Regions from separate parts of the Streptomyces sp. NPDC031049 genome, predicted to be linked through region 1. Evidence: riboswitches for the same ligand, from Rfam matches in the RefSeq annotation. Region 1 holds a riboswitch; each other region holds the start of a gene.
The links. A riboswitch is a leader RNA that binds a small molecule or an ion and turns the genes downstream of it on or off. The one in region 1 is predicted to bind cyclic di-AMP.
Positions count from the first base shown of each region.

Region 2: linked by a shared signal. The riboswitch ahead of ACZ45Q_RS25515 (transglycosylase family protein) and the one ahead of ACZ45Q_RS19965 (C40 family peptidase) in region 1 are both predicted to bind cyclic di-AMP.
Region 3: linked by a shared signal. The riboswitch ahead of ACZ45Q_RS13675 (M23 family metallopeptidase) and the one ahead of ACZ45Q_RS19965 (C40 family peptidase) in region 1 are both predicted to bind cyclic di-AMP.

Region 1 covers NZ_JBVIGC010000011.1:129,025-137,634, forward strand. The annotation lists gene ACZ45Q_RS19955 (VOC family protein) at 1-96, shown strand, start outside; partial or broken gene ACZ45Q_RS19960 (ClpP family protease) at 138-493, shown strand; cyclic di-AMP (ydaO/yuaA leader) riboswitch at 939-1,083, shown strand; gene ACZ45Q_RS19965 (C40 family peptidase) at 1,087-1,560, shown strand; gene ACZ45Q_RS19970 (ATP-binding protein) at 1,553-2,044, opposite strand; gene ACZ45Q_RS19975 (helix-turn-helix domain-containing protein) at 2,260-3,120, shown strand; gene ACZ45Q_RS19980 (DUF397 domain-containing protein) at 3,131-3,361, shown strand; gene ACZ45Q_RS19985 (8-amino-7-oxononanoate synthase) at 3,408-4,535, opposite strand; gene bioB (biotin synthase BioB) at 4,729-5,949, shown strand; gene ACZ45Q_RS19995 (adenosylmethionine--8-amino-7-oxononanoate transaminase) at 5,942-7,228, shown strand; gene bioD (dethiobiotin synthase) at 7,230-7,946, shown strand; gene ACZ45Q_RS20005 (class I SAM-dependent methyltransferase) at 8,041-8,610, shown strand, end outside.
Region 2 covers NZ_JBVIGC010000016.1:93,138-104,061, forward strand. The annotation lists gene ACZ45Q_RS25485 (RHS repeat domain-containing protein) at 1-4,190, shown strand, start outside; gene ACZ45Q_RS25490 (hypothetical protein) at 4,295-4,681, shown strand; gene ACZ45Q_RS25495 (hypothetical protein) at 4,691-5,077, shown strand; gene ACZ45Q_RS25500 (PH domain-containing protein) at 5,084-5,557, shown strand; gene ACZ45Q_RS25505 (cytochrome P450 family protein) at 5,591-6,898, shown strand; gene ACZ45Q_RS25510 (LysM peptidoglycan-binding domain-containing protein) at 7,042-8,082, shown strand; cyclic di-AMP (ydaO/yuaA leader) riboswitch at 8,266-8,432, shown strand; gene ACZ45Q_RS25515 (transglycosylase family protein) at 8,437-9,156, shown strand; gene eno (phosphopyruvate hydratase) at 9,418-10,698, shown strand; gene ACZ45Q_RS25525 (FtsB family cell division protein) at 10,819-10,924, shown strand, end outside.
Region 3 covers NZ_JBVIGC010000007.1:2,459-13,382, reverse strand. The annotation lists gene ACZ45Q_RS13710 (GTP-binding protein) at 1-154, opposite strand, end outside; gene ACZ45Q_RS13705 (DUF742 domain-containing protein) at 132-509, opposite strand; gene ACZ45Q_RS13700 (roadblock/LC7 domain-containing protein) at 506-949, opposite strand; gene ACZ45Q_RS13695 (sensor histidine kinase) at 985-2,775, opposite strand; gene ACZ45Q_RS13690 (MBL fold metallo-hydrolase) at 3,216-4,430, opposite strand; gene ACZ45Q_RS13685 (TetR family transcriptional regulator C-terminal domain-containing protein) at 4,566-5,186, shown strand; gene ACZ45Q_RS13680 (SGNH/GDSL hydrolase family protein) at 5,239-6,024, opposite strand; gene ACZ45Q_RS13675 (M23 family metallopeptidase) at 6,258-7,232, opposite strand; cyclic di-AMP (ydaO/yuaA leader) riboswitch at 7,237-7,394, opposite strand; gene ACZ45Q_RS13670 (tyrosine-protein phosphatase) at 7,854-8,651, shown strand; gene ACZ45Q_RS13665 (DUF6126 family protein) at 8,720-8,839, opposite strand; gene ACZ45Q_RS13660 (helix-turn-helix domain-containing protein) at 8,836-9,459, opposite strand; gene ACZ45Q_RS13655 (aspartate aminotransferase family protein) at 9,580-10,924, opposite strand, start outside.

The DNA of each region.
Region 1 (8,610 bases):
GACGCCGCGTCGGAGGCGCGGTTCGGCCGCTTCACGCTCTGCCGGGACGACCAGGGCTCGTGGTTCGGGCTGCACGAGCCGCCCGCGGGCCGCTGAGCCGGTCTCCACACCGTCGGCTTGCCGGCGGACCGTTGGAGACCACGTGCCTGGGCCGGCCGAGTCCTGCGCGGCCGTGCTGCTCGCCGCGGGCACGCCGGGAAAGCGGGCCGTGCTCCCGGGCGCGCGCGTGGTGCTGCGACAGCCCGCGGTCACCGCACCGCTGGAGGGCCGGGCGAGCGACATCGCCATCCGGGCCGACGAGTTGACGCGGGTCCGCGCCCGGCTGGAGGAGATGCTCGTACGGCATACCGGCCGCACCCTTGAGCAGGTGCGCGCGGACCTCGAGAGGGACACGGTCCTCGACGCCCGACAGGCGCTGGAGTACGGCCTGGTGGACCACATCGTGGACCGGCCGCCCGGGCGTGCGCCCCGCCCCGGGCACGAGGTGAGCCGCCGACGCCCCAACGGGTCGCCCTGCCCCCGGAGAGCGGCAGTTGACGCATCCTCGGGTCCCGTGGGCCGGGGCGCCCCGCGGCAGCGACGAAACGGACCAAACGGCTGACCCTCTTTCGGCGTAGAAATATCTAGTTTTTCCGGGGCATCCGGGTTGCGTCCCCCGCCCGGCCAAGCGTCGGCGCCGGCCCCTTCGTTGCTGGTCGAGCGGTCCTCGGGGACCCCGCCACCACTGCGACCGCCCCGGCGTCCACCCGAACGGGCGAGCGGTGAGTAACAACACATATCCCCGGTTCCGTTGGGATTTTCCGACTTCGGTGGAGCAAGATCCGGACTGACGACAAGCCCCCGCCGCAGCGGTGGGGCGGTCCGGGCGGACGCCGAGTCCTGCCGCCGTCCGGACGACCGGTCGACAGGAGTGGATCGGCAGGAGTGGAGGACCCGAGCACGACGGGTCGCCGGAACGGCCGCCTCCGTGGTGGAGGTGCCGGACCGAGCAGCCCTTGGGGTGAAGCCGCAGTCATGCGGCCGGGCAACTTCGCCAGCCCGAATCCGACAGGTCATCCTTCACAGGCGGCTGACGAAGGGTTGCGCATGACCGCGCTCAATCGTGTCCCGTCTCTCATGGCCCGGGCCGGTACGGCCTCGGCCCTCACCCTCGCCGCCGTCGGCGGCTCCCTCGTGGTCCCCGGCGCCGCCTCCGAGGCCGCCGCCGCGAGCCACGCCACCAAGGCGCTGAACGTGGCGGCCTCCAAGAAGGGCTCCCCGTACCAGTACGGGGCCACCGGGCCCCACCGGTTCGACTGCTCAGGGCTGACGCTCTACTCGTTCAAGAAGGCCGGCAAGAAGCTGCCACGCACCGCCGCCCAGCAGTACAACAAGACCCGCCACATCTCCGCGAAGAACCGCAAGGCCGGGGACCTGGTCTTCTTCCACTCGGGCCGGAGCGTGTACCACGTCGGGATCTACGCCGGGAAGGGCAGGATCTGGCACGCCCCGAAGACCGGGGACGTGGTGCGGCTGCAGAAGATCTGGAGCAAGAGCGTCTGGTACGGACGCGTCAAGTGACCTGCCGCCGCCCGAGGGGGTGACGGTCACTCACGCCACCGGTCACCCCCTCGGGCGCGCGGCCCGGTCCCGTCCAGGGCAGCTCGATGGAGATGGTCTTGCCGCCCTCCCGCGTGGGCCTGATCCGCAGCTTGCCGCCGCACTCCGCCGTCAACCAGCGGATGATCACCATGCCCCGGCCGTTGTCCTGCTGGACGGCGGCCGGCAGCCGTTTGGGGAAGCGGGGGTGGCTGTCGGTGACGCCGACGCGCAGCCGCTCGTCACGGTCGAGCGCGAGGTCGACCGTGAAGGTCGGCGACTGCCCCAGCGTGTGCTGGACGGCGTTGGTGGCCAGCTCGGACACGATGAGCCGGATGGTGTCGGACACGTCCGTGTCCGCGGGCAGACCCCACTCCGCCAGGGTTCCCACCACGTAGGTGCGGGCGGCGGAGACCGAGGCGGGATCGCTCGGCAGAGTGACGGATGCTTCCAGATGGTCTGCCATGGCGACGTCGCCCCTTTCCCACGGGACCGGAGTCCGACACGGAGCGGATGGTTCGAGTACGGTCCCGGACTGGTGCTTCGCCCGCCAGACTGCCATCACCACACCGGTGAAGGGTGGCGATCCGCCAAGATATGCATATATCTGTCGCTCGAAGCGGTGAACTCTGCGACGGCAGACCGTATTTGGGCGGCTCATCAGGAGTAGAGGAGTGGCCCATGCAGCACGGTCCCGTGGTGCGCCGCCGGAAGCTGGGTGCCGAGCTGCGTGCGCTGCGCACCTCGGCCGGCATCACCAGCGGTGAGGCGGCGCGGCTGGTGGGCTGGCACCAGTCGAAGGTGAGCCGGATCGAGACCGGCACCAGCGGGACGAAACCGGCCGATGTGCGGTTACTGCTGGACGCCTACGGCGTGACCGACGCCCAGTTGCGGGAGCTGCTGCTGATGCTCGCGGGAGACGGCGGGGACGGCGGCCGGCACGACTGGTGGCACGCCTACCGCGGGGTGCTGCCGCCCACCTATCGGGACTTCATCAGCCTGGAGTCCCAGGCGAGCGCCATGCGCACCCTGGAGACGACGGTCGTGCCGGGGCTCCTCCAGACACCGGAGTACGCCCGCGCGGTGACGCGGGCCGCCGTGGACGGACTGCCGGAGGAGCGGCTGGACGCCCTGGTGGAGGTGCGGCTGGCCCGTCAGGTGGTGCTGCGGGAGGACCCGCCGCTGCGGCTGGACGCCGTGCTGGACGAGGCGGTGCTGCGCCGCGAGGTCGGCGGACCCGGTGTGATGGCCCGCCAGTTGCAGCGGCTGGTGGCGGCGGCCCGGCTGCCCCATGTGCGGCTTCAAGTGCTCCCGTTCGCCGCCGGGGCGCACATCGGCGTCACCGGACCTTTCGTAATCTTCTCATTTTCGAGCACTTCTGATCTGGACGTGGTTGTTCTCGACCACTTGACGCGTAGCCTTCATCTCGAACGGAAAGAAGACCTAGAGGCCTACACCGAGGCCTTCAACGCCCTTCGCAATCACGCCCTTTCGCCCGACGACTCGTTGGATTACATCGCCGCGACAGCGGCCGGCGCGTAAGGAGGCCACCATGACCGCACTGCCCAGGAACGTCACCTCCAGTACCCGACTGCACGGCGTGCGGTGGCTGCGCAGCAGCTACAGCACCGGAGCCAACAACTGCGTGGAGACCGCCCGGCCGGCGGCCGGCCCCTGGGCCGGACTGCTCGCCGTGCGCGACTCCAAGGACCCGGCCGGACCCGCGCTGCTCTTCTCCCCCGAGAGCTGGACGGAGTTCACCACCGGCCTGCGCACCCGCTAGGACAGGACGACAGCCACCGGGCGACGCACGGCCGTGCCCCGCCGACTCATGGCCGCGTTTCGCCGATCACCCGTACAGCGCGTTCGATCTGGTCCCCGGAGAGGTCCGCACGGGCCGTCAGCCTCAGCCGTGACACACCGTCGGGCACGGAGGGCGGACGGAAACAGCCCACGGCCAGGCCCGCGGCGCGGCAGTCCGCCGCCCACCGCACGGCCCCCTCCGGGGAAGGCGCGCGCACGGACACCACCGCGGCGTCGGGGCGCACCGCATCGAAGCCCGCGGCCGTGAGCCGTGCGTGGAGTTCGGCCGCCACCTCGCGGGCCCGGGCCGCCCGCCCGGGCTCGCGACGCAGCAGGCGCAGCGCCGCGAGCGCCGCGCCCGCCGCGGCCGGGGCCAGGCCCGTGTCGAAGATGAACGTCCGGGCGGCGTTGACCAGATGGTCGATCACCCGAGCCGGTCCGAGCACCGCGCCGCCCTGGCTGCCGAGCGACTTCGACAGCGTCACCGTGACGACGACGTCGTCGGCGCCCGCGAGTCCCGCCGCGTGCGGCGCGCCCCGGCCGCCGTCACCGAGCACCCCGAGACCGTGCGCGTCGTCCACCACCAGCCCGGCGCCGTGCTCACGGCACACCGCGGCCAGCGCGGCCAGCGGGGCGGCGTCGCCGTCGACGGAGAAGACCGTGTCGGAGACGGCGATCGCCGGTCCGTCGTGCGTCCCCAGCGCCTTGCCCACGGCCTGCGGGTCCGCGTGGGCCACGACCTGGGTGGTGCCGCGGGCCAGCCGGCAGCCGTCGATCAGGGAGGCGTGGTTGCCCGCGTCGGAGACGACGAGGGAGCCGTGCGGGGCCAGCGCGGTGACCGCGGCCAGATTGGCCGCGTACCCGGAGGAGAACACCAGCGCGGCCTCGGCACCGCAGAACGCGGCCAGTTCGCGCTCCAGCTCGGTGTGCAGCTCGGTCGTCCCGGTGACGAGCCGGGAGCCGGTGGCGCCGCCGCCCCAGACGCGCGCGGCCCCGGCGGCGGCCTGGGTGACCTCGGGGTGCCGGGCCAGGCCCAGGTAGTCGTTGCCGGCCAGGTCGAGGAGCGGGGAGCCGGCCGGACGCGGGCGCAGGCTCCGCACCAGGCCCGCGCGGCGGCGCAGCGCCGCCTGTTCGTCGATCCAGCCGAACGCCATGGGTCGGTCCTCCCCCGGACGGGTGTGCCGCCGGTGTCCTGTGGCGGTGAGCCGCCGGTGTTTTGTAGGCAGTGAACAGACACTAGCGGCACCGGTGGAGTCGCACGGTGTGGCGATACCCACACGGTGAACCGCCGGTGTTGTGCGAAGTCTCCTTGGCCCGGGGCCCCTGCGTAGGACAGGATCGGCTCTCATGGACCTGCTGAACACGCTGGTGGACAAGGGGCTGCGGCGCGAGCTGCCGACCCGCGAGGAGGCGCTGGCCGTCCTCGCGACTTCCGACGACGACCTGCTCGATGTGGTGGCCGCGGCCGGCAAGGTGCGCCGGCACTGGTTCGGCCGACGGGTGAAACTCAACTATCTCGTCAACCTCAAGTCCGGCCTGTGCCCGGAGGACTGCTCCTACTGCTCCCAGCGGCTCGGCTCCAAGGCCGAGATCCTGAAGTACACCTGGCTGAAGCCGGGCCAGGCCTCCGAGGCCGCCGCGGCGGGCGTGGCCGGCGGCGCCAAGCGGGTCTGCCTGGTGGCCAGCGGGCGCGGCCCGACCGACCGGGACGTGGACCGGGTCTCGGAGACGATCAGGACCATCAAGGAGCAGAACGACGGCGTCGAGGTGTGCGCCTGCCTGGGCCTGCTCTCCGACGGCCAGGCCGAACGGCTGCGCGAGGCGGGCGCGGACGCCTACAACCACAACCTCAACACGTCCGAGGCGACGTACGGGGAGATCACGACCACGCACACGTACGCCGACCGGGTGGACACGGTCCGCCGGGCGCACGAGGCGGGGCTGTCCGCCTGCTCCGGGCTGATCGCCGGCATGGGCGAGAGCGACGAGGACCTGGTCGACGTGGTGTACGCGCTGCGCGAGCTGGACCCGGACTCGGTGCCGGTGAACTTCCTGATCCCGATGGAGGGCACGCCGCTGGCCACGGAGTGGCACCTCACCCCGCAGCGGTGCCTGCGCATCCTGGCGATGGTGCGGTTCGTCTGCCCGGACGTGGAGGTGCGCATCGCGGGCGGGCGCGAGGTCCATCTGCGCACGATGCAGCCGCTCGCGCTGCACCTGGCCAACTCCATTTTCCTGGGCGACTACCTGACCAGCGAGGGGCAGGCGGGCAGGGCCGATCTGGAGATGATCGCGGACGCGGGCTTCGAGGTGGAGGGCGCCGACCAGGTGACGCTCCCGGAGCACCGCGCGGGCGGCGGCTGCGGCTCGCACGAGACCGGCGGGGGCTGCGGTGCGCACGAGACCGCGGGCTGCGGCTCGCACGGCACCGGTGGGGGCTGCGGCTCGCACGAGAGCGGTGGTGTCTGCGGGTCCGCCCCGGCCGCCGCACGGCCCGAGGAGCCGCGTACGGACCTGGTCGCGGTGCGCCGCAGGGGCGCCGGGACGGATCTCGCGCCCAATGCCTGAGCCGAAGCTGAGCGTGGACGACCTGCTCGCGCTGGACCGGCGGCACGTCTGGCACCCCTACGGACCGATGCCCGGCCGGCAGGAGCCGCTGGTCGTGGAGTCGGCGAGCGGGGTGCGGCTGCGGCTCGCCGACGGCACCGGCGAGCTGGTCGACGGCATGTCGTCGTGGTGGTCGGCGATCCACGGCTACAACCACCCGGTGCTCAACGAGGCCGCGCGCACCCAGCTGGGGCGGATGAGCCACGTCATGTTCGGCGGGCTCACCCACGAGCCCGCCGTGCGGCTGGCGAAACTCCTCGTCGACGTCTCCCCGGAGGGCCTGGAGCACGTGTTCCTCGCCGACTCCGGATCGGTGTCGGTCGAGGTCGCGGCGAAGATGTGCCTCCAGTACTGGCGCTCCCTCGGCCGCCCGGGCAAGCGGCGGATGCTGACCTGGCGGGGCGGCTACCACGGCGACACCTGGCAGCCGATGTCGGTGTGCGACCCCGAGGGCGGCATGCACGAGCTGTGGAGCGGCGTGCTGCCCCGCCAGATCTTCGCGGACGCGCCGCCCGCCGCCTACGAGGAGGCGTACGCGGAGCATCTGCGCGCGATGGTCGCCCAGCACGCCGACGAGCTGGCCGCGGTGATCGTCGAGCCGGTGGTGCAGGGCGCGGGCGGGATGCGGTTCCACTCCCCCGCGTATCTGCGCGTGCTGCGCGAGGCGTGCGACGCGCACGACGTACTGCTGGTGTTCGACGAGATCGCGACCGGCTTCGGCCGCACCGGCGCGCTGTTCGCGGCGGAGCACGCGGCGGTGACCCCGGACGTGATGTGCCTGGGCAAGGCGCTCACCGGCGGCTATCTGACGCTGGCCGCCACGCTGTGCACCTCGCGGGTGGCCGACGGCATCTCGCGCGGCGAGGTGCCGGTGCTGGCGCACGGGCCGACGTTCATGGGCAATCCGCTGGCGGCGGCCGTGGCGTGCGCGTCGATCGAGCTGCTGCTCGGCCAGGACTGGCGCACCGAGGTCAAACGGATCGAGACCGGCCTGCGCGACGGGCTGGCGCCCGCGGCCGGGCTGCCGCACGTGACGGACGTCCGGGTGCTGGGGGCGATCGGGGTGGTGCAGCTCGACCACGCCGTGGACATGAAGGCGGCGACGGAGGCGGCCGTGCGCGAGGGCGTGTGGCTGCGGCCGTTCCGCGACCTGATCTACACCATGCCGCCGTACGTCACGAGCGACCCGGACGTGGCGGCGATCGCGCGTGCCGTGTGCGCGGCGGCACGGGAGGGATGAGATGCCGGTACTGGTGATCACGGGCACGGGCACGGAGGTCGGCAAGACGGTGGTGACGGCCGCCGTGGCCGCGACCGCGGTGGCGGCCGGCCGGTCGGTGGCCGTGCTGAAGGCGGCGCAGACGGGCGTCGCCCCGGACGAGCCGGGCGACGCGCAGGAGGTCGCGCGTCTGGCGGGTCCGGTGACGACGGCGGAACTCGCCCGGTACCCCGAGCCGTTGGCGCCGGCGACGGCGGCGCGCCGGGCCGGGCGGGCACCGGTGCATCCGCGGGACGTGGCGGACGCCGCGGCCAAGCTGGCCACCGAGCACGACCTGGTGCTGGTCGAGGGCGCGGGCGGGCTGCTCGTGCGGTTCGACGCGGCGGGCGGGACGCTGGCGGACGCCGCCGCGCTCCTGGGGGCGCCGGTGCTGGTCGTCGCGGCGGCGGGCCTGGGGACGCTGAACACCACCGAGCTGACGACGCGGGAGCTGCGGGCCCGGGGGCTGGAGCCGGCCGGCGTCGTCATCGGCAGCTGGCCCGAGGCACCGGACCTCGCCTCGCGCTGCAACCTCGCCGACCTCCCGGACGTCAGCGGCGCGCCCCTGCTCGGCGCGGTCCCCGCCGGTGCCGGGTCGCTGGCCCCGGACGCCTTCCGGGCGGCGGCGCCGCTCTGGCTGGCGCCCCGGCTGGAGGGCACGTGGGACGCGGAGGCGTTCCGGGTCCGTCAGGCGCCCTGACCGGCGGGGCGTGAAGCGGTGCCCGGCAGCGGGGGTGCGCCGGGGCGGTACGGGGGACAATCGCGGTAAGGCGCCGCCTCGTGAGGGAGGTCCCATGCCGTTCCTGTCCGCCCGCTCCGGCCCGGTGCCGCGGGACGCCGTGCACCACCCGCTGTTCGCCCGCTGCTACGCCCGGTTCAGTGTCCGCGCCGAGACCGGCATGGGCATGGGCCCGCTGCGCGACCGGATGCTGGCCGGGCTGTCGGGGCGGGTCATCGAGGTCGGCGCGGGCAACGGTCTGAACTTCGCGCACTACCCGGGCGGCGTCTCGGAGGTCGTCGCCATCGAACCGGAGCGCCTGCTGCGGCAGTTGGCCGTGGAGTCGGCCGTGCGCTCCCAGGTGCCGGTGGACGTGGTGCCGGGCGCGGCCGAGGCGCTGCCGGTCAAGAGCGAGGCCTTCGACGCGGCCGTACTGTCCCTGGTGCTGTGCAGCGTCCGGGACGTGCCGCGGGCGCTGGCGGAGGTGCGGCGGGTGCTGCGGCCGGGCGGCGAGGTGCGGTTCCTGGAGCACGGCCGGGGCGGCGGACGGGCGATGGTCCTCACCCAGCGTGCCCTGGACCGGACGGTGTGGCCGCCCCTGTCCGGCGGCTGCCACCTCTCCCGGGAGCCGGTCACGGCCCTGCGG
Region 2 (10,924 bases), on a different contig from region 1:
CGGAGTCGTCCAACACCAAGCGCTGCTACCCGGTCTACTGGTCCTCGGCCGACTCCCCGGCCGCCGACTACAAGCCGGTCAAGGACTGGTTCCACAAGTACGTCGTCACCCGGGTGCTGGAGAACGACCTGGTCGGCGGTTCCCCCACGCAGCAGACCGACTACACCTACGTCGGCGGCGCCGCCTGGGCCAAGAGCGAGGACGAGTTCACCAAGGCCGAGCACCGCACCTACAGCGACTTCCGCGGCTACGGCGAGGTCCGCACCCAGGTCGGCAACGGCACCGACGGCCCCAAGCTGGACAGCCGCACCCGCTACTTCCGCGGCATCGAGGGCGCCAAGGTCGCCGACTTCGAGGGCAACGAGGCCACCGACCACCCGGTGTTCGCCGGTGTCGAGCGCGCCGAGGCCACCTACGAGGGCGGCGCGGTCCTGGAGGAGGAGACCACCACACCCTGGCGCAGCGGCGCCACGGCCACCCGCGCCCGCGCCGGTCTGCCCGCGCTCACCGCGTACCAGAGCGACGTGGCGCAGGAGACCAGCCGCAGCCCGCTCAAGGGCGGAGGCTGGCAGCGCACCAAGTCGGAGCGCACCTTCGACGCGTACGGCATGCTCGCCACGGAGACCGACCACGGCGACACCGCCAAGAGCGGCGACGAGACCTGCACCCGGATGACGTACGCCCGCAACACGGGCGCGAACATCCTGGAGCTGGAGGCCTCCGAGAAGACCACCACCGGCACCTGCGCCGCCCCCGGCGAGCTGATCGCCGAAGAGCGGACCTACTACGACGGCAGCACCACCCTGGGCGCCGCGCCGACCAAGGGCAACGCCACCCGGCAGGACGAGAACGACGACAAGGGCACCGGCTTCTTCACCGCCGCCACCACGTCGTACGACGCCTACGGGCGGCCGGTGTCGGTGACCGACGCGCAGAACCGTGCCATGACCACCGAGTACGTCCCGGCCACCGGGATGCCGACGAAGATGGTCGTCACCAACCCGCTTGGCCACACGCTCACCACGGAGATCGACACCAAGCGCGGTGTGGAGACCGCCGAGATCGACGCCAACGGCAAGCGCACGGACATCGCCTACGACGCCCTCGGCCGGGTGACCAAGGTGTGGGAGCCGGGGCGCAGCAAGAGCCAGTACCCGGACTCGCCCAGCGCGGTGTACGAGTACCGCATCTCGCGCACCGAGGCACCCGCCGTCACGACGCGGGAGCTGCGCGGCGACGGTTCGACGGAGACCAGCTACACCCTCTACGACGGACTGCTGCGCGAACGCCAGACCCAGATGCCCGCGCTGGGCGGATCCGGCGGCCGGGTGCTCACCGAGACGCTGTACGACTCGCGCGGTCTGGAGTGGAAGGTCTACGACGACTACTACGCCACCGGTGACCCGGAGCCCACCCTCGTGGCGGGCGACGACACCAAAGCGCCCGCGGCCGTCCGGATCACCCACGACGGAGCGGGCCGCCCGACCGAGACGGTCGCTCTGAAGTACGGCACCGAGACCCGCCGGGCCACCACGGTCTACGACGGCAACCACACCACCGTCATCCCGCCGAAGGGCGGCACGGCGCGCACCACGGTCACCGACGCCCTGGACCGCCCGGTCGAGGAGATCGAGTACACCAACGAGGCCCGGACCGCCTCGCAGTCCACGAAGTACGCCTACGACGCCCGGGGCCTGGTGGAGCGGATCACCGACCCGGCCGGCACCGAGCGCACGTTCGCCTACGACGCGCGCGGGCGGGAGGTCCGGTCCGAGGATCCGGACCAGGGCACCACGCGTATGACGTACGACGTCCTGGACCGCCGGGTGTCCACCACCGACGCCCGCGGCGTGACCCTGACGACGGGCTACGACCCGCTCGGCCGTGTGGTCTCCGTCAAGGAGGGCTCCACCCTCCGGTCGGAGTGGGTGTACGACACGGTGGCCAAGGGCGAGCTGTCCGAGGCGCGCCGGTACGTGGACGGGCAGGCCTACACCCAGAAGGTCACCGGCTACACGGACGACTACCAGCCGACCGGCATGCAGGTCGTGATCCCCTCCGCGGAGGGCGGCCTGGCCGGCACGTACACCTGGGGGTTCGGCTACAACGACAAGACGGGCCTGCTGACCCAGATCACCCAGCCGGCCATCGGCGACCTGCCCGCGGAGCGGGTGGTCACCCGGTACGGGGCCGACGACCAGGCCCAGGGCCTGACGGCGGGCGGCCGGACCCTGGTCAACTCCAACACCTACGACCCGTTCGGGCGGGTGCTCCGCACGGAGTACAACGACCAGATGCGCCGGCTGTACCGCAGCTGGTCCTACGACGAGCACACCGGTGAGCTGCTGCGTGTCACCACCGACAAGACGCTGGCGCCCCAGCGGGTCGACGACACGCACTACACCTACGACCCGGCGGGCAACGTCACACGCATCAAGACGTCGACCGGTCAGGGCGAGGACCTGCAGACCGACACCCAGTGCTTCACGACCGACGCGCTCCAGCGCCTGACCGAGGCGTGGACGTCGACCGACGACTGCGCAGCCGGTCCGTCGAAGGCGAACGTCGGCGGCCCGCGGCCCTACTGGACGTCGTACAGCTACGACGCACTGGGCAACCGCACCAAGGAGGTCAAGCACGACACGAGCGGTGACCCGGCCAAGGACACCGTGCGCACCTACTCCTACGGCCCCTCCGGCTCGGGCCAGGGCGGTCCGAACGCCCTGGCCTCCGTCGAGACGGTGACGAACGGCACCACCTCGACCGAGTCCTTCGCCTACGACCAGACGGGCAACACCGTCGCCCGTCAGGAGGGAGGCCGGCAGCAGACGCTGACCTGGGACGCGGAGAACCAGCTCGCCAAGGTGGAGGAGCCGGGCACGGCCACCACCGAGTACGTCTACGACGCCAGCGGCGAGCGCATGCTCCGCAAGGACGCCCTCGGGACCACGCTCTACCTGCCCGGCGGCAACGAGCTGCTGCTCCAGCCGGACGGCAAGAAGGCGGGGACCCGCTACTACGACTTCGACGGGGAGACCGTCGCGGTCCGTACGGACGGGCAGCTGGAGTTCCTCTTCACCGACCACCACGGCACCGGCACGACCGCGATCGACGCCACCACGCAGGAGGTCACACACCGGTGGCTCGACCCGTTCGGCGCCGAACGCGGCAAGCTCTCCAGCGTCTGGCCGGTGGACCGGGGCTTCGTCGGCGGCATCACGGACAGCACGGGCCTGACACAGTTGGGGGCCCGGGCCTACGACCCGGAGCTGGGCCGGTTCATCAGCGTGGACCCGCTGGTCGACTACACCGAGTCGCAGCGGATGAACCCCTACGCGTACGCCAACAACAACCCGGTCTCCTTCTCCGACCCCGACGGCCTGTTCTTCGGCAAGATCAAGAACGCCATCAAGAAGACCGTCAAGAAGGTCACCAAGAAGGTCAAGAAGGTCGTCAAGAAGGCCGTCAAGAAGGTCAAGAAGGCCGTCAAGAAGGTCGCCAAGGTCGTCAAGAAGGTCGCGAAGAAGGTCAAGAGGGTCGCCAAGAAGGTGGCGCGAGCGGCCAAGAAGGTCGTCAAGCGCACCGTGCGGGTGGTCAAGAAGTACGCCAAGAAGACCTACCGGGCGGTGAAGCGCACCTACTCCAAGGCGAAGAGCGCGATCAAACGAGGGGTGAAGAAGGCCGCCTCGGTCACCAAGAGAGTGGCGAAGTCCACCTGGTCCGGCGTGAAGAAGGTGGGCAGGGCCGTCACCAGTGAACGGGCCGCACAGATTCTGGGCCATGTCAGTACGATCACCGGCACAGCGGCGGGTGTCCTGGCGATGTTCCCGCCGACCGCAGGGTTCGCCGCCGGCTTGGGCGCCGTCTCCGCGGTGACGGGGATCGGGTCGGCCGCGATCTATGCGGCCAACGGCAAGAATCAGGAGGCCGTCAGCCAGCTGGCCGGTACGGCAGCGGCCATTACCCTTGGGGGCGCGGGTGCGGCCAGCAAGCTGATCATCGGCAGCGGTGGCGTGGCCCGAGGGGCCCGCGCCGCGCTGGGCGATGGCCTGTCCGGACCCGGCATCAAACTTGCCCACAAGGGGGCCAGTGCGATGGAGCGGGGAGTCGGACGCGCGTCCATCGGCCTCCACACCACGGCCGCCAACGTCGGAGGCTGGCTCGGCCTCAGAAAGGAGTTCGCCGGCTGATCCCTTGACAGGGGTCTGCCGACGCGGGGTGCCCGGAAGTCTTCGGGCACCCCGCGGGGCTTCTCACCGCCTCCCACCTTCCGCCCGACACCAAGAGGATCGACATGCCCCGCCCGTCCCATGAGTTTGTTCTTCTGTTCTTCGGCCTGAGTATCGGATTCTTCGCACTGAGTTACTGTGCCGTCACAGTGAACTGGCGTCAGCGGACACCCTTGCTCTGGATGTTCATCCCGCTCAGCGGCGGCATCGGCATCGGACTGGCCAAGGGCGAGTCACTCGACATGATCCTCTTCAGTTTGGGAGGCGCGCTGGCCCTGGCCGCCCTGGGCGGTTTCTACCCTCCGGGCAGGGTCAAGGCGCTCAACCGGAGGAAGGCAGCCGGTGAGCAGGTCGAGTCCAAGGAATTCGAGCCGTCGCAACTGGTGACGTGGGTGGTGATCACGGCGATCGTTGCCTGGATCTGTGTGTCCTTCGCCCTGTTCGGTGGGTGACCGCCCTCCATGCCTGACGCGTCCCGCGAGCTCGCGTTCGTCACCTTTGTCCTCGGCTCCGCCGTCTTTTCGCTCAGTTACTGCATCGTCACTGTGAACTGGCGTCAGCGGGCTCCACTGTTGTGGACGCTCATTCCGCTCAGTGGCGGCGTCGGCCTCGGGCTCGCCAAGGGAGAGCCGCTGAGCATGCTGCTGTTCAGCCTCGGCGGTGGTCTGGCCCTGCTGTCCCTCATGCTGTTCTTCCCCCGCGGCCGGCGGAAGGAGCTCAACCGCAGGAAGGCGGCCGGGGAGAAGATCGAGTCCAAGGAGTACGAGCCGCCGTCCTGGGGCGTGTGGACGATGCTGTCGGGCGTCCTCGCCTGGGTCTGCCTGTCCTACTTCCTCTACAGCGCCTGACCCGCCGTGCCGAGCAGGAGGGCCCCGCGGCCCGGTGGACGCCTGGAGTTCCGCACCCCCGACCGCGGACGTTCGCTGGTGTTCACCCTGGTGTGCGCGGTGTGGGGGGCCACCGGGCTGGTCCGGGTGTCGCTCGGGCACGTCACGTTCTTCGACGTCCTGGGGATCGCCCTGCTGGCCCTGTCCCCGTTCCTGCTCAACGTGGCCCTCGGCAAGACCGTCGTGGACGCGACGGGCATCCGCACGGGCCGTCCGCTGTGGCGGCGGTCCGTGCCGTGGGCGGACGTCGAGTCCGTCACCGTGGAGGAGAAGACCGGCCGCGGCCACGGCGCCCACCGGGTCCGCGTCCGCACCACCCGGGGCCGTACGGTCTGGCTGGCCGCCCCCTACGTCGAGGTCCGGTGCACCGAGCAGCGGTACGCCCGCTTCGCCGCCCAGGCCGGCCGGATCGTCCGGTACTGGCACGTAACCCGGGGCTGAGCCGCCGGCCCGCCCGCCGGATACCGTCGACACGTGACCGACCAGCACCAGCCCCACCCCTCGTCCGCCCCCGCCCCCGACCTCTTCACCTGGGAGTTCGCGAGCGACCCCTACCCGGCGTACGCCTGGCTGCGCCGGCACGCGCCCGTGCACCGCACCGAGCTGCCCAGCGGGGTGGAGGCCTGGCTGGTCACCCGGTACGCGGACGCCCGGCAGGCGCTCGCCGACCCGCGGCTGTCCAAGAACCCCGCGCACCACGACGAGCCCGCGCACGCCAAGGGCAAGACGGGCATCCCCGGCGAGCGCAAGGCCGAGCTGATGACCCATCTGCTCAACATCGACCCGCCGGACCACACCCGGCTGCGCCGGCTGGTCAGCAAGGCGTTCACGCCCCGCCGCGTGGCGGAGTTCGCGCCGCGGGTGCAGGAGCTGGCCGACACACTCATCGACCGGTTCGCCCCGCAGGGCTCCGCCGACCTGATCCACGAGTTCGCCTTCCCGCTGCCCATCTACGCCATCTGCGACCTGCTCGGCGTCCCGCGCGAGGACCAGGACGACTTCCGGGACTGGGCGGGCATGATGATCCGGCACGGCAAGGGGCCCCGGGGCGGCGTCGCCCGGTCGGTGAAGAAGATGCGGGGCTACCTCGCCGACCTGATCCACCGCAAGCGCGAGGCGCTGCCCGCCGCGCCCGTCCCCGGCGAGGACCTCATCTCCGGCCTGATCCGCGCCTCCGACCACGGCGAGCACCTCACCGAGAACGAGGCCGCCGCCATGGCCTTCATCCTGCTCTTCGCGGGCTTCGAGACCACGGTGAACCTCATCGGCAACGGCACCTACGCCCTGCTCACCCACCCCGAGCAGCGGGCCCGGCTCCAGCGCTCCCTGGCCGCCGGCGACCGCGGTCTGCTGGAGACCGGCGTCGAGGAACTGCTGCGCTACGACGGCCCCGTGGAGATGGCCACCTGGCGGTTCGCCACCCGGCCCCTCACGATCGGCGGACAGGACATCGCCCCCGGCGACCCCGTCCTCGTCGTGCTGGCCGCCGCCGACCGCGACCCGGAGCGGTTCACGCACCCCGACACGCTCGACCTCGCCCGCCGGGACAACCAGCACCTCGGCTACGGCCACGGCATCCACTACTGCCTCGGCGCCCCGCTCGCCCGGCTGGAGGGCCAGACCGCGCTCGCCACCCTGCTGACCCGCCTGCCCGATCTGCGGCTCGCCGAGGACCCCGCCGCACTGCGCTGGCGCGGCGGGCTCATCATGCGCGGACTGCGCACCCTGCCGGTGTCCTTCACCCCGGTGCCCGGGAACGACGCGCCGGCCACGCAAAGGTGACACACGTTCACTTCTGTGATCTTCACGTGATCTGCGCGGCATGAACTTGTGACAAGTGATCGTCTGCCTATACGTTCACGGATCAGCGCGGCGCCGAGCCCCACCCGCCGCGCCGGTCAGTGCTGTCTCCGAAAGGTCTTCGCATGCTCTCCGGGAACGGTCGTCACCGTCGCCCCCGCCAGGCCCCGGCACTCGTCGTCGCCGCCGGAGTCACCGGCTCCGCCATCGCGATCCCGCTCCTCGGGGCCTCCGGTGCCAGCGCGGCCGACGGCACGGCCTGGGACCGCGTCGCCGAGTGCGAGACCGGCGGGGCCTGGAGCCAGAACAGCGGCAACGGCTACTACGGCGGTCTGCAGTTGACCCAGGACAAGTGGGAGGCCTACGGCGGGCTCGCCTACGCGTCGAGCGCCGACCAGGCCAGCCGGGCCCAGCAGATAGCGGTCGCCGAGAAGCTGCTCGCCGCCGAGGGCATCACCGCGTGGCCGACCTGCGGACTGCTCGCCGGACTGGAGAACGACTCGCCCTCGTCGGTCGGCGGCGGCACCGCGGATGACGGGTCGTCGGACCAGGGGAGCGACACCTCCAAAAAGCCCACCTCGCCCACCTCGCCCACATCGGACTCTTCGGATGCTCCGGATAGATCGGGCGAGTCGGGCTCCACCGCCCCGGACTCCGGCTCCTCACCCTCGGCGAGCCCGCCGGCTCCGTCCGGCGCCGCGACGGAGGGAGCGGACGGAGCGGACGGGGCGGACGAACCGGTCGAGTCCGACACGCCCGGCGAAAACGGTTCGTCCAGCGGCTCCGCCTCCGACCCGGCCACCACGAAGCGCGACGACTCGGACAACTCCGGCCACGGCGCCGGTCCTTCGGACCCGGCCGAGACGGGCCAGGCCGGCACCGGCCGCCATCGCGGCGAGAGCGCGGACGAGAGCGCCGGGGGCGGCCGTGCGGACGGCTCGGCCGGGCGGCACGCCTCGCGCGGCGACGCGGCCGCGCGCGACGCCGCGGACGGCACGTACACCGTCCGCTCCGGCGACAGCCTCTGGGGCATCGCGGACTCCCTTGAGCTGAGCGGCGGGTGGCGTGCGCTCTACGCCGCGAACGAGGAGACCGTCGGTGCCGACCCCGACCACATTCTGCCCGGTCAGAAGCTTGCAGTGAGTGCCGAATCGGGCGAAAAGTAGCGGGAGTTCGTGTCCCGGTTCGGGCTTGATGTCGGCTTTAAACGCCGTGAGAGATAGGTCTCAGAAGCCCTGATCGTCTTTGAAAATCCGCGGAGCGCGTGGCTACGGTCATGACCGCTCGCCATTCGCGGGCCCCGGTTGCCGCAACGCCGAATCCTGCCAGCGGCCGTCCGGGAACAGTCGTCGCGTCAAGCGCCGCAGGCAGGAGCGGGGGACCCAAGGTAAGTGCCGCGCAGGACGGTTGCGTCCGAGCGGCTAGGGGTGAAGCCGAGTCCCGCAAGGGACCCGGCCGGGCAACTCAACCGGCCCGAACCCGACAGCTCACCTCGCAGGCGTCGGTGAGGGGATCCAACCATGCTGTTTTCCGGCAAGGGCAAGCACCGTCGTCCGTCCAAGGCCACTCGCGCCATCGCCGTCGCCGGCGTCACCGGCGCCGCCGTCGCCGCCCCGCTGATGGCGGCCGGCAACGCCTCCGCCGCCACCGCCTCCGAGTGGGACGCCGTCGCCCAGTGCGAGTCCGGCGGCAACTGGTCCATCAACACCGGCAACGGCTACTACGGCGGTCTTCAGTTCTCCGCCTCCACCTGGGCCGGCTACGGCGGCACCCAGTACGCGGCCACCGCCGACCAGGCCACCAAGGCCCAGCAGATCGAGATCGCCGAGAAGGTCCTCGCGGGCCAGGGCAAGGGCGCCTGGCCGGTCTGCGGCAAGAACCTGTCCAGCACCCCGTACAACGGTGGCGGCTCCACCGGGACCGGCGGTTCCTCGAACGGCTCCTCGAACAGCTCCTCCGGCGCCACGGAGAGCCGCGAGACCGAGCAGAAGGCCTCCCGTTCGCAGGAGCGCCCGGCCGCGCCCAAGGCCGAGGAGAGCAAGAAGACCGTCACCACCCCGACCGGCAAGAAGGTCGAGAAGGGCGACGGCGAGTACAAGGTGGTCAAGGGCGACACCCTCAGCTCCATCGCCGCCGAGCACGGCGTCGAGGGCGGCTGGGAGAAGCTGTTCCAGCTCAACGACGACATCGTCGAGGACGCCGACCTCATCTACCCGGGCCAGCAGCTGCACCTGAAGTAAGCAGCGGTCCCTCCGCCTCCCGCCCCGGTGCGTCTTCCCCCGTACGCACCGGGGCGGGGTCGCGTCCGGACCGGGTTCCATTGGTCCGGATCTTTTGTTCCGTTCGGAAACAATTTACTCTCGGTTCTGTCCACAGGGTGGGTGACCGGCTGGCCGATCGCCCGGAGCCGGTTAGGCTCATCCCGCAGAGCCCCCACGGCCGGCCCGCACAGCCACCGCGGAACTGCACCAACAGCGTCACATCCCACGAAGGAGATGCTCGTGCCGTCCATCGACGTCGTCGTAGCCCGGGAAATCCTGGACTCCCGAGGCAACCCCACGGTCGAGGTCGAGGTCGGCCTCGACGACGGCAGCACGGGTCGTGCCGCCGTCCCGTCCGGCGCCTCCACCGGCGCCTTCGAGGCCATCGAGCTCCGCGACGGCGACACCAACCGCTACCAGGGCAAGGGCGTCGAGAAGGCCGTCCTGGCCGTCATCGAGCAGATCGGCCCGGAGCTCGTCGGCTACGACGCCACCGAGCAGCGCCTGATCGACCAGGCGATGTTCGACCTGGACGCCACCGACAACAAGGGCTCGCTCGGCGCCAACGCCATCCTCGGCGTCTCGCTCGCCGTCGCGCACGCCGCCTCCGAGGCCAGCGACCTGCCGCTCTTCCGCTACCTGGGCGGCCCCAACGCGCACGTGCTGCCGGTGCCGATGATGAACATCCTGAACGGCGGAGCGCACGCCGACTCCAACGTGGACATCCAGGAGTTCATGATCGCTCCGATCGGCGCGGAGTCCTTCTCCGAGGCCCTGCGCTGGGGCACCGAGGTCTACCACACGCTGAAGAAGGTCCTGAAGAACAAGGGCCTGTCCACCGGCCTCGGCGACGAGGGCGGCTTCGCCCCGAACCTCGACTCCAACCGCGCCGCCCTCGACCTGATCATCGAGGCCATCAAGGAGGCCGGCTACACCCCCGGCGAGCAGGTCGCCCTGGCCCTGGACGTCGCCGCCACCGAGTTCTACAAGGACGGCGTCTACGTCTTCGAGGGCAAGGAGCGCACCGCCGCCGAGATGACCGCGTACTACGCGGAGCTGGTCGAGGCCTACCCGCTGGTCTCCATCGAGGACCCGCTGAACGAGGAGGACTGGGAGGGCTGGCAGACCATCACCGCCGAGCTCGGTGACAAGGTCCAGCTCGTCGGCGACGACCTGTTCGTCACCAACCCCGAGCGCCTCCAGCGCGGCATCGACGACAACGCCGGCAACGCCTTGCTGGTCAAGGTCAACCAGATCGGCTCGCTGACCGAGACCCTGGACGCCGTCGAGCTGGCCCAGCGCAACGGCTTCAAGTGCATGATGTCCCACCGCTCCGGCGAGACCGAGGACGTCACCATCGCCGACCTGGCCGTCGCCACCAACTGCGGCCAGATCAAGACCGGCGCCCCGGCCCGCTCCGAGCGCGTCGCCAAGTACAACCAGCTGCTGCGTATCGAGGAGATCCTCGACGACGCGGCGGTGTACGCCGGCCGCTCGGCGTTCCCCCGCTTCAAGGGCTGACCCCCCGCCCGGGAGGAACCCGTAGGCAGCGTCGTCCGTACGTCCCCGTACCCGGTCCCGTACCGTGTGCGGGGACGTACGCACGTATGAACAGCACCGACGTGAACGGGAGGCGGGCACATGGCGGTGAAGGACCGGGACCGTTTCTCCACCGCGACGCGGATCCGGCTGCTCGGCGAGCAGACCGCGGCCCGCGTCTACCGCTCGCAGACCCGGCGCCAGGCCC
Region 3 (10,924 bases), on a different contig from region 1:
CGATCTCGCTGACCGCGCCGACGAAGGTGGTCTTGCCGACCCCGAACCCGCCCGCGACCAGGATCTTGAGCGCGGTGGGGAACGGGTCGTCGCCGTCCGCGCCGGCGGTTCCGCCGGGTCCGTCGGTGTAGTCAGAGCTGTCGTCGTAGTCCATCGAGCACTGCCTCCAGAAGGGCCCGGTCCGTGGGGTTGTGGTGGAACGCGGGGGGCTTGGTGGTCAGCGCCCCGCAGTCGACGAGGTCCGACAGCAGCACCTTGGTGACCGCCACCGGCAGCCTCAGATGGGCGGCGACCTCGGCGACCGGGACCGGCGCGCGGCACAGCTCGACGGCCTGCGCGTGCTCGGGTCCGAGGTAGCCGAAGGGGGTGGCGCCGGTGGCCATCACCTGCGACATCAGGTCGAGCGCGACGCTGGGCCGGGTGCGGCCGTTGCTGACCGTGAAGGGCCGCACCAGCCGTCCGGCCGCGTCGTCGAGCCAGGGCCCGTCGCCGGCCGCCGCCGCGCTCAAGGCCTCATCGCCGGGGAAGCCGGGGACTCGACGGCGTGCTGCCGGGGCGCGGTGACGAGGTAGGGGCGGACGCTCTTGACCAGCATCGCCATCTCGTAGCCGAGGACCGCCGCGTCGGCCTCGCGGCCGGCCAGTACGGCCAGGCAGGTGCCGGAGCCGGCGGTGGTGACGAACAGCAGCGTGGAGTCGAGTTCGACGACGACCTGCCGTACGTCCCCGCCGTCGCCGAAGCGGACGCCGGCGCTGCGGCCGAGGGAGTACAGGCCGGAGGCCAGGGCCGCCATGTGGTCGGCGCTGTCGGGGTCCAGGCCGTGGACGGACTTCACCAGCCCGTCGCAGGACAGGAGCACCGCGCTCCTGGTGTGCGGTACGCGCTGCACGAGTCCGCTCATCAGCCAGTCGAGGTCGGATACCTGGCCGGTCGGCGCGTCGCTCGCCATGGTGGATCGACTCCTTGGAATACGAAGGGGGGTGGTCATCCGGCCGGTGCGCTCCCGTCGTGCCGGGCGCGCTCCCGGTGGGGTGGTCCGGTGGGCTGCTGCGCCTCGGCGAGGCCGATGCCGCGCTGGAAGGCGGCCATCAGACCGGGGTCGTGGCCGGGGAACTGGTCGGGGTCCTGCCGGGGGGTGGGTCCGTCGCGGAGCTGGGGAGCGATGTGCTCCTGGGCGCGGCGGCGGGGCAGCCGGGGTTTGTCGATGGTGCCGCGCACGGCGGCGTGGCGCGGGACGGGTGGGGTGTCGGCGTGCTCGGCGAGGGCGCCCCGGTCGTCGGGACGGATGCCCGGCACGGCTTCCGCGGGGTTGGGCCGGTCCTCGTGCGCGCCGCGCACGGGCAGCGGCTGGGGTGCGGTGCCGTGCGCGGGCACGGGCTCGGGGTCGTGCCCGCTGCGGGCCCCTTCGGACCCCGGGTCGCGCCCGGAGGGGTCCGCGGCGGGCACGACGGCGGTGGGAACGACGGGGGCGGCCGGGGCGGGGTCCGGCTGCCGACGGGGCGGCGGCACGGGTACGGGCGCGGATGCCGCCGGGGTCTCGGACCGGGCCCCGCTGCCCGGGACGCCGGGTTCCGTGCCCAACAGGGCCTGGGGGACGACGAGCACGGCCTGGACGCCGCCGTAGATGTTGGACTGGAGGCGGACGGTGATGCCGTGCCGCTTGGCCAGCTGGGAGACGACGTACAGCCCGATGCGCCCGTCCGCCAGCAGCCGGGCCACGTTGACCTGGTCGGGGTCGGTGAGCAGGGCGTTCATCCGGTGCTGTTCGGCGACGGGCATGCCCAGGCCGCGGTCCTCGACCTCGACGGCGAGCCCGGAGGTGACGAGGCCGGCGCGCAGCAGCACCGGGGTGTGCGGTGCCGAGAACACCGTGGCGTTCTCCACCAGTTCGGCCAGCAGGTGGATGACGTCGGCGACGGCGTGGCCGCGCAGGGTGCCGTCGACCGGCGGGACCAGCCGGACCCGGGAGTACTGCTCGACCTCGGCGATGGCCGAGCGCAGCACCTCGGTCATGGAGACGGGGTTGCTCCACTGGCGGCGGGAGACGGCGCCGCCGAGCACGGCGAGGTTCTCCGCGTGGCGGCGGATGCGGGTGGCGAGGTGGTCGACGTGGAAGAGGCCCTTGAGCAGGTCGGGGTCCTCCATCTCGTTCTCCAGCTCGTCGAGGATGGAGATCTCGCGGTGGACCAGGGACTGCAACCGTCGGGCGAGGTTGACGAAGACCTCGAGCTTCTGTTCGCTTCCGGCCTGGCTGGAGAGCTGGGCGGCCTGGACGACGGCCGAGACCGCGCTGTCGTGGGCACGGGCCAGGTCGGCGGCGAGCAGATCGAAGTCGTCGGCGTCGCCCGGGAGTCGGCCGGGCACCGGACGTCTGGGCGGTCCCTCGCCGCGGCGCAGTGCCTCGACCACGGCGCGCAGGTCGCCCTCGCCGCGTGCGGTGCTGCGGCGCAGTGCGCCGACGCGGTCGTGCACCGTCCGGGCGGCGCGGCGGGCCGCGACGGCGGCGATGACGACGGCCGCGAGCGTCACCGAGAAGGCGCCCGCCAGCACGCCCCAGAGGGTGGGTCCGGGCGCGGTCTGCGTGGAGCGGACCGTGAACAGCACGGCCGCGCAGCCGCTGAGGGCCACGGCGACGGGCGGCAGGACGGCGAGTCGCAGCAGTTGGGACCGTATGTGGGTCTCGGGCAGCGCGGGAGCGGTGCGGGCGGCCGGCCGTCCGTGCCGCCCGCCCTCGCGTCGGTCTGCGCGCGCGGCCGGGGCGCGGAGGTGAGACATCGGTGTCCTCGTACTGGTCCGTCAGGGGTGGCGTGCTCACGCGTGGTGCGCCACGCGGGCATGCGCCATCGCGGTGTCGGCCGTGGGACCGCGACACGGTCTCCTGTCGCCCGACGGACACTCACGGTAGTCGCCTGCCCATCATGTGCGGTGGGCAGTTGACAAAGTCCCCCGGGCATCGTCCCGCTCTGGTATGAGGCCTCGTACGACAGACCGATAAGCCGGTGAGACACCCGCTCCGGAACAATGCGAGACCGGTCGGAACCGATCAGAGACGGTCACGTTCGGTGACATCGGTGGGGCTCGCCGAGTGGCGATCCGCCGGCCGGCGCTCCGTCCACGCGGGCGTGCCGCAGCACACGCCCGCGGACACGGCGCGGGAACGGCGCCCCCTGCCGCCGGGCAGCCCCTCGGACGCGGCGAGGTGCCGCCGGGGCGGCTCAGCCGCCCGGTGTCACCGGCTCGCCCGCGGTGCCGAGGCCGCCGCCGGGCACGACGGGCGCACCGCCGGTCCGCTGCCGGGGGCGGCGCCAGTGGGGGTCCAGGGGTGCGGACACCGACCGCCACCAGGGAGCGGCGGGAATCAGTCCCCCGGGTTCGAATGGCTCCCCGGGCCGCGGCAGGGCGACCGCCTGGCCGGCCTCGTCCGCCACGTCCTTGGTCCACTCACCGGGCTCCGCCCACGGGTGCGGGGCCAGTCTGAAGGTCCCCCAGTGGATCGGCAGCAGGACGCCGGCGTCGGCCGCCCCGCCCTGGAGGTCGAGGTGGGCGCGCAGGCCCTCGTCCGGGGTCATGTGGATGTCCGGCCAGAACGCGGAGTACGCGCCCACCTGGATCATGGTGGCGTCGAAGGGCCCGTGCTCGGCGCCGATCTTTGCGAAGCCGTCGAAGTACCCGGTGTCGCCGCTGTGGTAGACGCGGTGTTCCGCACCGGCGACGACCCAGGAGGCCCAGAGCGTGTGCTGGGTGCTGCGCAGCCCGCGTCCGCAGAAGTGGCGGGCCGGCGTGGCGGTCAGGGTGAGGCCGCCGGCCTTCGTCGACTCGTGCCAGTCCAGCTCGCGCAGCCGGCCGGCGGGCACCCCCCAGTGCTCCAGGTGAGCGCCGACGCCCAAGGGCGCGGCGAACAGGGTGTCCGTGCCGGCCAGCGCCTTGATGGTGGGCATGTCCAGGTGGTCGTAGTGGTCGTGCGAGACGACCACGACGTCGACCGGGCCGAGGGCGGCGAGCGGCACGGGCACCCGGTGCAGCCGCCGGGGCCCGGCGAACGCGAACGGCGAGCAGCGCTCGCCCCACACCGGGTCGAACAGCACGCGCTGCCCGTCGATCTCGGCGAGCACGCTGGAGTGCCCCAGCCAGGTGAGGCGGAGCCCGGTGGCCGGCGGACGGGACAGGTCGGCGAGCGTGGTGGCGTGGGTCGGGACCGGGCCCCGGGGGGCGCGGCGCACGCGTGCCTCCCGGTCGAAGTAGATCTTCGCGAAGTCGCGGGCCGAGCCGGAGGGCCGGGTCCGGGCCGGGCCGCCGGGGTTCTGGAAGGCACCGTCCCTGAAGTGCGGCGAGGTGCGGATGCGCGCCATGCGCTCACCGCTGGGGTCCGCACCGAAGGCGGCCGGCCGCAGGGCTCGGGACGCTGAGCTCGAAAGACGGAAGCCGGCCACGGTACCTCCAGGTGGAGTGAGTCAGGATTTCATTATGGTCCGGCGCACCGGCACTCCCGCCGCCCGCCCGCGCCCCGGGCCCGGCAGCGGGCCTCCCCGCGCCACCGCCCCCGGAAACGGATTAGGGTGACCGGCGTGGCCAGGGTTCGATTGAGTGTGCGAGAAAGGCGCGAGGAACTGCTCGGCGCGGCGATCGAGCAGATCGCGGCGCGCGGCGTGGCCGCGGTGCGGATCTCCGACGTGGCCTCCGCGCTCGGCGTCAGCAACGCGCTGGTGCTCTATCACTTCTCGACCAAGGAGAAGCTGGTCGCCGCGGCGTTCGCGCAGGCCGCCCAGGACGATCTCGCACGACTGCACAAGCTGCTCGGCCGCCGCACGTCGGCGTTACGGAGGCTGCGCGCGGCGGTGCGCTGGTACGCCCCGACCGGCCAGGCCAAGGGCTGGCGGCTGTGGATCGAGGGCTGGGCGGCGGCGCTGCGCGAACCGGCGCTGCGCCAGGTGGCACGGGACCTCGACGCGCAGTGGAAGGCCGCGATCGAGGCGGTCATCGCCGAGGGCGTGGCGGCGGGCGAGTTCCCCTGCCCGGACCCGGCCGGCGCCGCGCTGCGGCTGACGGCCCTGCTGGACGGGCTGGCCGTGCAGCTGACGTCGTACGGCGGCACGGTCTCGCGGACGCGCGCCCAGGAGTGGGTGGACGACGCGCTCGCCCGGGAACTGGGTGTGGCGCGGGAGGCGTTGACCGCGTCACGCAGGTGAGCGCGGCCGACGCCCGTTCCCCGGACGGCCGTGGGGCCGTCGCCCGTCCCGCTCAGGCCACCGACGCGATCCGCATCCGGATGTCGTCCGGCGACAGGGCGCCCTTCGCGGTCACGTGGTCGCCCGACGACTGCCCGCGCAGCCGCCTCCCGATCCACGGCACCAGGTACTCGCGCGCCCACTGGACGTCGTCCCGCCGGACGTCGAGGGTGCCGCGCGGCGGCAGCGGCGGCCAGGGCTGGTCCGGGTCGGCCGGCACCGGCAGCCCGAGCACCTGCCCGGCGCGCAGCGCCACACGCGTGTGCCCCTCGGGCGACAGGTGCAGCCGGTCCGCGTCCCAGGCCCGCCGGTCCTGCACGCTGCGCAGCGACCACAGGTCGAGCACCGGGCAGCCGTACCGGTCGGCGACGGCCCGCACATGCCCGTTGTAGGTCGCGATCTTGCCGCGCAGGTGTTTGAGGACGGGCACGCCGCGGGTGTCGAAGCCGGTCGTCACCATCACCGTGCCGGCGACCGCGGTCAGCCGGGCGACCGCCCGTTCGAACCGCTCGGCCACCTCGTCCGGGTCGCTGCCGGGCCGGATGATGTCGTTGCCGCCCGCGCAGAAGGAGACCAGGTCCGGGGCGAGTTCCACGGCCCGGGGCACCTGGTCGGCCACGATCTGGTCGAGCAGCTTCCCGCGGACGGCGAGGTTGGTGTAGCGGAAGTCGCCCTCCGGTCGCCGGTCCGCGAGCAGGACGGCGAGGCGGTCGGCCCAGCCGACGAACGCCCCGTCGGGGCCGGGGTCGCCGACGCCCTCGGTGAAGCTGTCCCCCACCGCGACGTACGACCCGATCACTGATCTGCTGTCACTCTTCGAATCGTCTGCCACGTCGCACCATGATTCACCCTCGAATGTGACCTACGCGACCGTAGGAAGGGGTTGACGAGCGGTGAGAAAGACCACGCCCCGCCGCACCTAAAGTGTTCGCCAACTCCGGAATATCCGGCGGGGTCTTCCGGCCCCGGACGCACCGAAGGCCGGACCCGGGGATCGGGATCCGGCCTTCGGTGGCGCGAGAGACCTGAGCGTCAGAGGGAGACGCCCTTGGAGCGCAGGTAGGCGACCGGGTCCACGTCGGAGCCGTAGTCCGGCGTGGTGCGGATCTCGAAGTGCAGGTGCGGTCCGGTGGAGTTGCCGGTCGAGCCGGAGAGGCCGACCTGCTGGCCCGCGCTCACGGACTGGCCGCTGGAGACGGAGAGCGAGGACAGGTGGGCGTACTGGGCGTAGTGGCCGTCGGCGAGCCGGATGACGACCTGGTTGCCGTAGGCACCGGCCCAGCCGGCCGAGACGACGGTGCCCGAGCCCACGGCCTTCAGGGAGGTGCCGGTGGGGACGGCGAAGTCGACGCCGGTGTGGTAACCGCTGGACCACATGCTGCCCGACTGGCGGTACGGCGTCCCGAGGGTGCCGCCCGGCACCGGGGAGGCGAAACCGCTGGAGGCGGTGGAGGTGCCCGCGGACTGGGCCTTGGCGCCCTCGTCGGAGGACTCCTGCTGCGCGGCGCCCGAGGACGACTTCTCCTGGGCGGCAGACTTCGCCGGCTTGTCCGACTTGCTCTGCTTGCTGGACTTGCCGGACTTGCTCGACTTGTCCGCCATACCGGCGCCCGCCTCGGCCTTGCCGCCGATGGTGAGCTTCAGGCCCGGGTGGATGAGCGACGGGTCCTCGCCGACGGCCTGGAGGTTGTCGGCCCACAGCTGCTGCCAGCCGCCGGCGACGTCCTGCTCGTCGGCGATCTTCGCGAGGTAGTCGCCGGCGCGCACGGTGTAGGTGCTCTCGTCCGAGGACTTCCCGGCCTGGTCGAGGTTCTTGCCGGCGGCCTTCTGCTGGGCCACCGGAAGGGAACTCACGGCCTTTTCGGGCACGTTGTGCGCGGGAGCGGCGTGCGCTCCGGCGGCGCCGATGAACGGCAGCGCGAGCGCGGCGCCACCGGTGGAGGCCGCGGCGATGGTACGGGTCAGACGCTGGGTCTTGCTGCGACGGTGCTTACCCTTCGCGGGCATGGCGCATTCCTCTCCGGCGCCTGCGAGGTGAGCTGTCGGGTGCGGGCTGGAGATGCCCGGCCGTGCCGAAGCGCGGCTTTACCCCTAGCCGTTCCGGGAACCGGAACAGGCGGTTGTACCTGTGGGTCCCCCGCTCCTGCCGTGTACGGGTGATGGATGGGTGCGGGCTCCGGTCGGCGGCAGGATTAGGCGTCCGTCCGGATCGGTGGTGAACGTAAGGGACCAAGACGCACAGGAACAAGCGGCGGTTTCCGGATTCGGGGATTTCGCTTGATCCTTTGCCGGAATGCGCCGTCACACTCCGTCGATTCCTGGGCCGCCGTCACCCGCAAACATCCTTGAAAAGCACGTGAATTACGTGGACATGACGGGCAACGCACCGTCACGGATATGACGCTCCTCACGCACCCGTCCGCCAGCCTCCCTTATTCCAGAGCGAGTTGGAATGAAGGCACCAATTCGGACAGAAGGCCTGAAAGACTCAATGGAGAATTATCCGGTCGCCGTTCCTGCCGTTCCCCTGCCTGTGGACAACTCATTGCCCCAGGCAAGGGATGCCGTATCGTCGAGTCGGTGCCCGTCGACGAGCAGCGCCGGCGGGGCGGAGTGGGAGGAGTCCCCGTGACGCAGCAGGTCCCGTCGACCGAGCCGGAGCTGTCCGGTGTGCGCAATTTCCGTGACGTGGGCGGACTGCCGACCGCGGACGGCCGGCGGGTGCGGTACGGAGTGCTGTACCGCAGCGGTCACCTCGCGCACGCCACCGCGGAGGACGCCGCGTTCCTCGGCTCCCTGGGTCTGCACACGATCTTCGACTTCCGCAACGCGGCCGACCAGAAGCTGGAGGGCCCCGACGTCGCGCTGCCGGGCGTGCGCAATGTGAACCTGCCGCTGTCCGACCCCGCCGACGGCGCCGAGTTCTGGAAGATGATCCGCGACGGCGATCTGGACCAGCTCCGGGAGATCCTGGCGGACGACAAGGGCGCCCAGCGGATGATCGCCTCCTACCGCATGATCATCAAGGAGCGCACGGCGGAGCACTCCCAGGTGCTGCACGCCCTCGCCGAGGACAGCGTCCCCGCCCTGATGCACTGCGCGGCGGGCAAGGACCGGGCCGGTCTCTCGGTGGCGGTGACGCTGCTCGCCGTGGGCGTGGAGCGCGACGCCATCGTCGAGGACTACCTGAAGTCGGGCGCCGCGCACCGCCGCTACAAGGTGCGTCGCGGCGGCGACTCCGCCTCGGCCTACTCCCCCGAGGTCATGGAGCTGCTCAACCCCCTGTTCGACGCGCGCGCCGAGTATCTTCAGGCGGCCTTCGAGACGATCGAGGGGACCTGGGGCGGCGTCGACGGCTACCTGGAGCAGGGCCTGCGGATCACCCCCGAGACCCGGCAGCGGCTGCGCGAGCGACTGCTCGACTGACCCCGGCTCCCCGGGGCGCGGCGCTTTGGTCCCCGGCCCCCCGGCCGGGGCCGCCAGGCCGGCGCCGGCTACTTGGCGCCGACCTCGAACAGCAGGTAGACGAAGGCCGCGAAGACGTGCCCCACGGCGATGTAGACGATCAGCCGCACCCACAGGGCACGCGGGAACTTCTCCTCCATGTCGCTCATGGCGTCTCTCCGGTGGTGGGGCCGAGGCACATCGTGGCCGCGGGGCTCTGCAACAGGGTGTGGACGAACAGCAGGTCGACGCCGTCGGTGTCCATGGCGGCGATCCGGTGCGGGGTGAGCGAGTCGAAGTGCGCGCTGTCGCCGGGCACCAGCCGGTGCACGGTGTCGCCGAGCCGCAGCCGCAGCCGGCCCCGCAGGACGTGGAGCCACTCCTCGCCGGGGTGCACGCGCACGATGTCGCCCTGCGACCCGTAGGGCGCGTGGACCCGCAGCGCCTGCATCCCCCGCCCGGCGGCGCCGGCCTGCCAGTACGTCCAGCCGCCCGCCGGCGTCGGCTCCATGTCGGCCGCCCGGACGACCGCGTCCTGGCCCGCGACGGTCTCGCCGAGCAGCTCCGAGACCGTCGTACCGTAGATCCGGGCCAGCGCGAGCAGCATGGGCAGCGACGGCTGGCGCTGTCCGGTCTCCAGCCGGGAGAGATGGGCGGGCGACAGCCCTGCGGCACGGGCCGCCGCCTCCAGGGTGAGGGCGGCCCGCCGGCGCAGGGACCGCAGCTGCGGTGCCACGACGGACACCGCGTCGGCGGCTCCGTCCGGCGGCGCGGACTCGGGAGTGCTCATGCCTCCATTGAGCCCGACGTTTGCCCAAGGGGCAATTTTCTTGCCTGGGAGGCAAAGGCGTCCCTCAGCGGGGACATGGGCCGGGTCAGGGCCCCGGGTGGCGCCCGGCCCCGGGTGCCCCTAGCGATTGGCCACCGCCTGCTTCACCAGTGTCCTGCCGAAGTCCCACACCAGGCCGCCACCGTTGTGCGCGTCGTCCATGACCTCGGTGAAGGCGTCCACGAACCGGTCCACCTCCCGCTCCCCGACGATCAGCGGCGGGATGAGCTTGATCACCTCCAGGTGGTCGCCGGAGACCTGGGTGAGGATGCGGTGCCGGTGCAGCAGCGGGGCGACGACCATCTGCGCGAACAGCCCCTTGCGGGCCGCCTGGAGCATGGTCCACCGGCTGCGCAGCTTCATCGACCGCGGCCGGCCGAACTCGATGCCGACCATCAGTCCCCGGCCGCGCACGTCGGACAGCAGCTCGTAGCTGTCCACCATCGCCGCCAGCCGGGACTTCAGCCGCTCCCCCACGGCCGCCGCGTTGGCGACGATCTCCTCGTCGTCCATCACGGCCAGCACCGCGAGCCCGGCGGCCATGGCCTGCGCGTTGGAACCGAAGCTCGCCGAGTGCACCAGCACGCGGTCCATCGACGAGAACACCTTCTTGAAGATCCAGTCCTTGCCCAGGGTCGCGCCCACCGGCACGTACCCGCCGGAGAGCGCCTTGGCCACGCACACCAGGTCCGGTTCGACGCCCTCCTCGTCCTGGTAGGCGTAGAAGGTGCCGGTCCGGCCGAGGCCCGTCTGCACCTCGTCCGCGATGAGCAGCGCCTTGTGCCGGTGCAGCAGCTCCTGGGCGGCGCGCAGATATCCGGACGGGGCCTCGTGCACGCCCTTGCCCTGGATCGGCTCCACGATCAGCGCGGCGACGTCGCCCCTCTTCAGCTCCCGGGCCAGGGCGTCGAGGTCGCCGAGCGGGACGGCCGTGTCGGGCAGCAGCGGGGCGAAGCCGTCCCGGAACCCGGCCTCGCCGTTGACGGACAGCGATCCGGTCGTCAGCCCGTGGAAGGCGTGGTCGCAGTACAGCACCCTGGGTCTGCCGGTCGCGTACCGGGCGAACTTCAGCGCGGTCTCCACCGCCTCGGTGCCGCTGTTGCCGAAGAACACCTTGTCGAGGTGCGGGCTGTACGACAGCAGCCGCTCGGCCAGCAGTCCGGGCAGCGGCGGGCAGTCGAAGCGGGTCAGGTCGGCGAGCGAGGCGTCGAGCACGTCGTGCAGGGCCTTGCGGACGACGGGGTGGTGGCGGCCCAGGCCCATCACCCCGAAGCCGGCGAGCATGTCCAGGTAGTCGTTGCCGTCCGCGTCCCAGAAGTAGGCGCCCTCGGCGCGCTCGTAGACCTTGTCGAAGCCGATGGTGCGCAGCATGCGCGGGAGCTGGTGGTTGACGTACCTGCCGTGCAGCTCGTACCGCTCGGCTCCG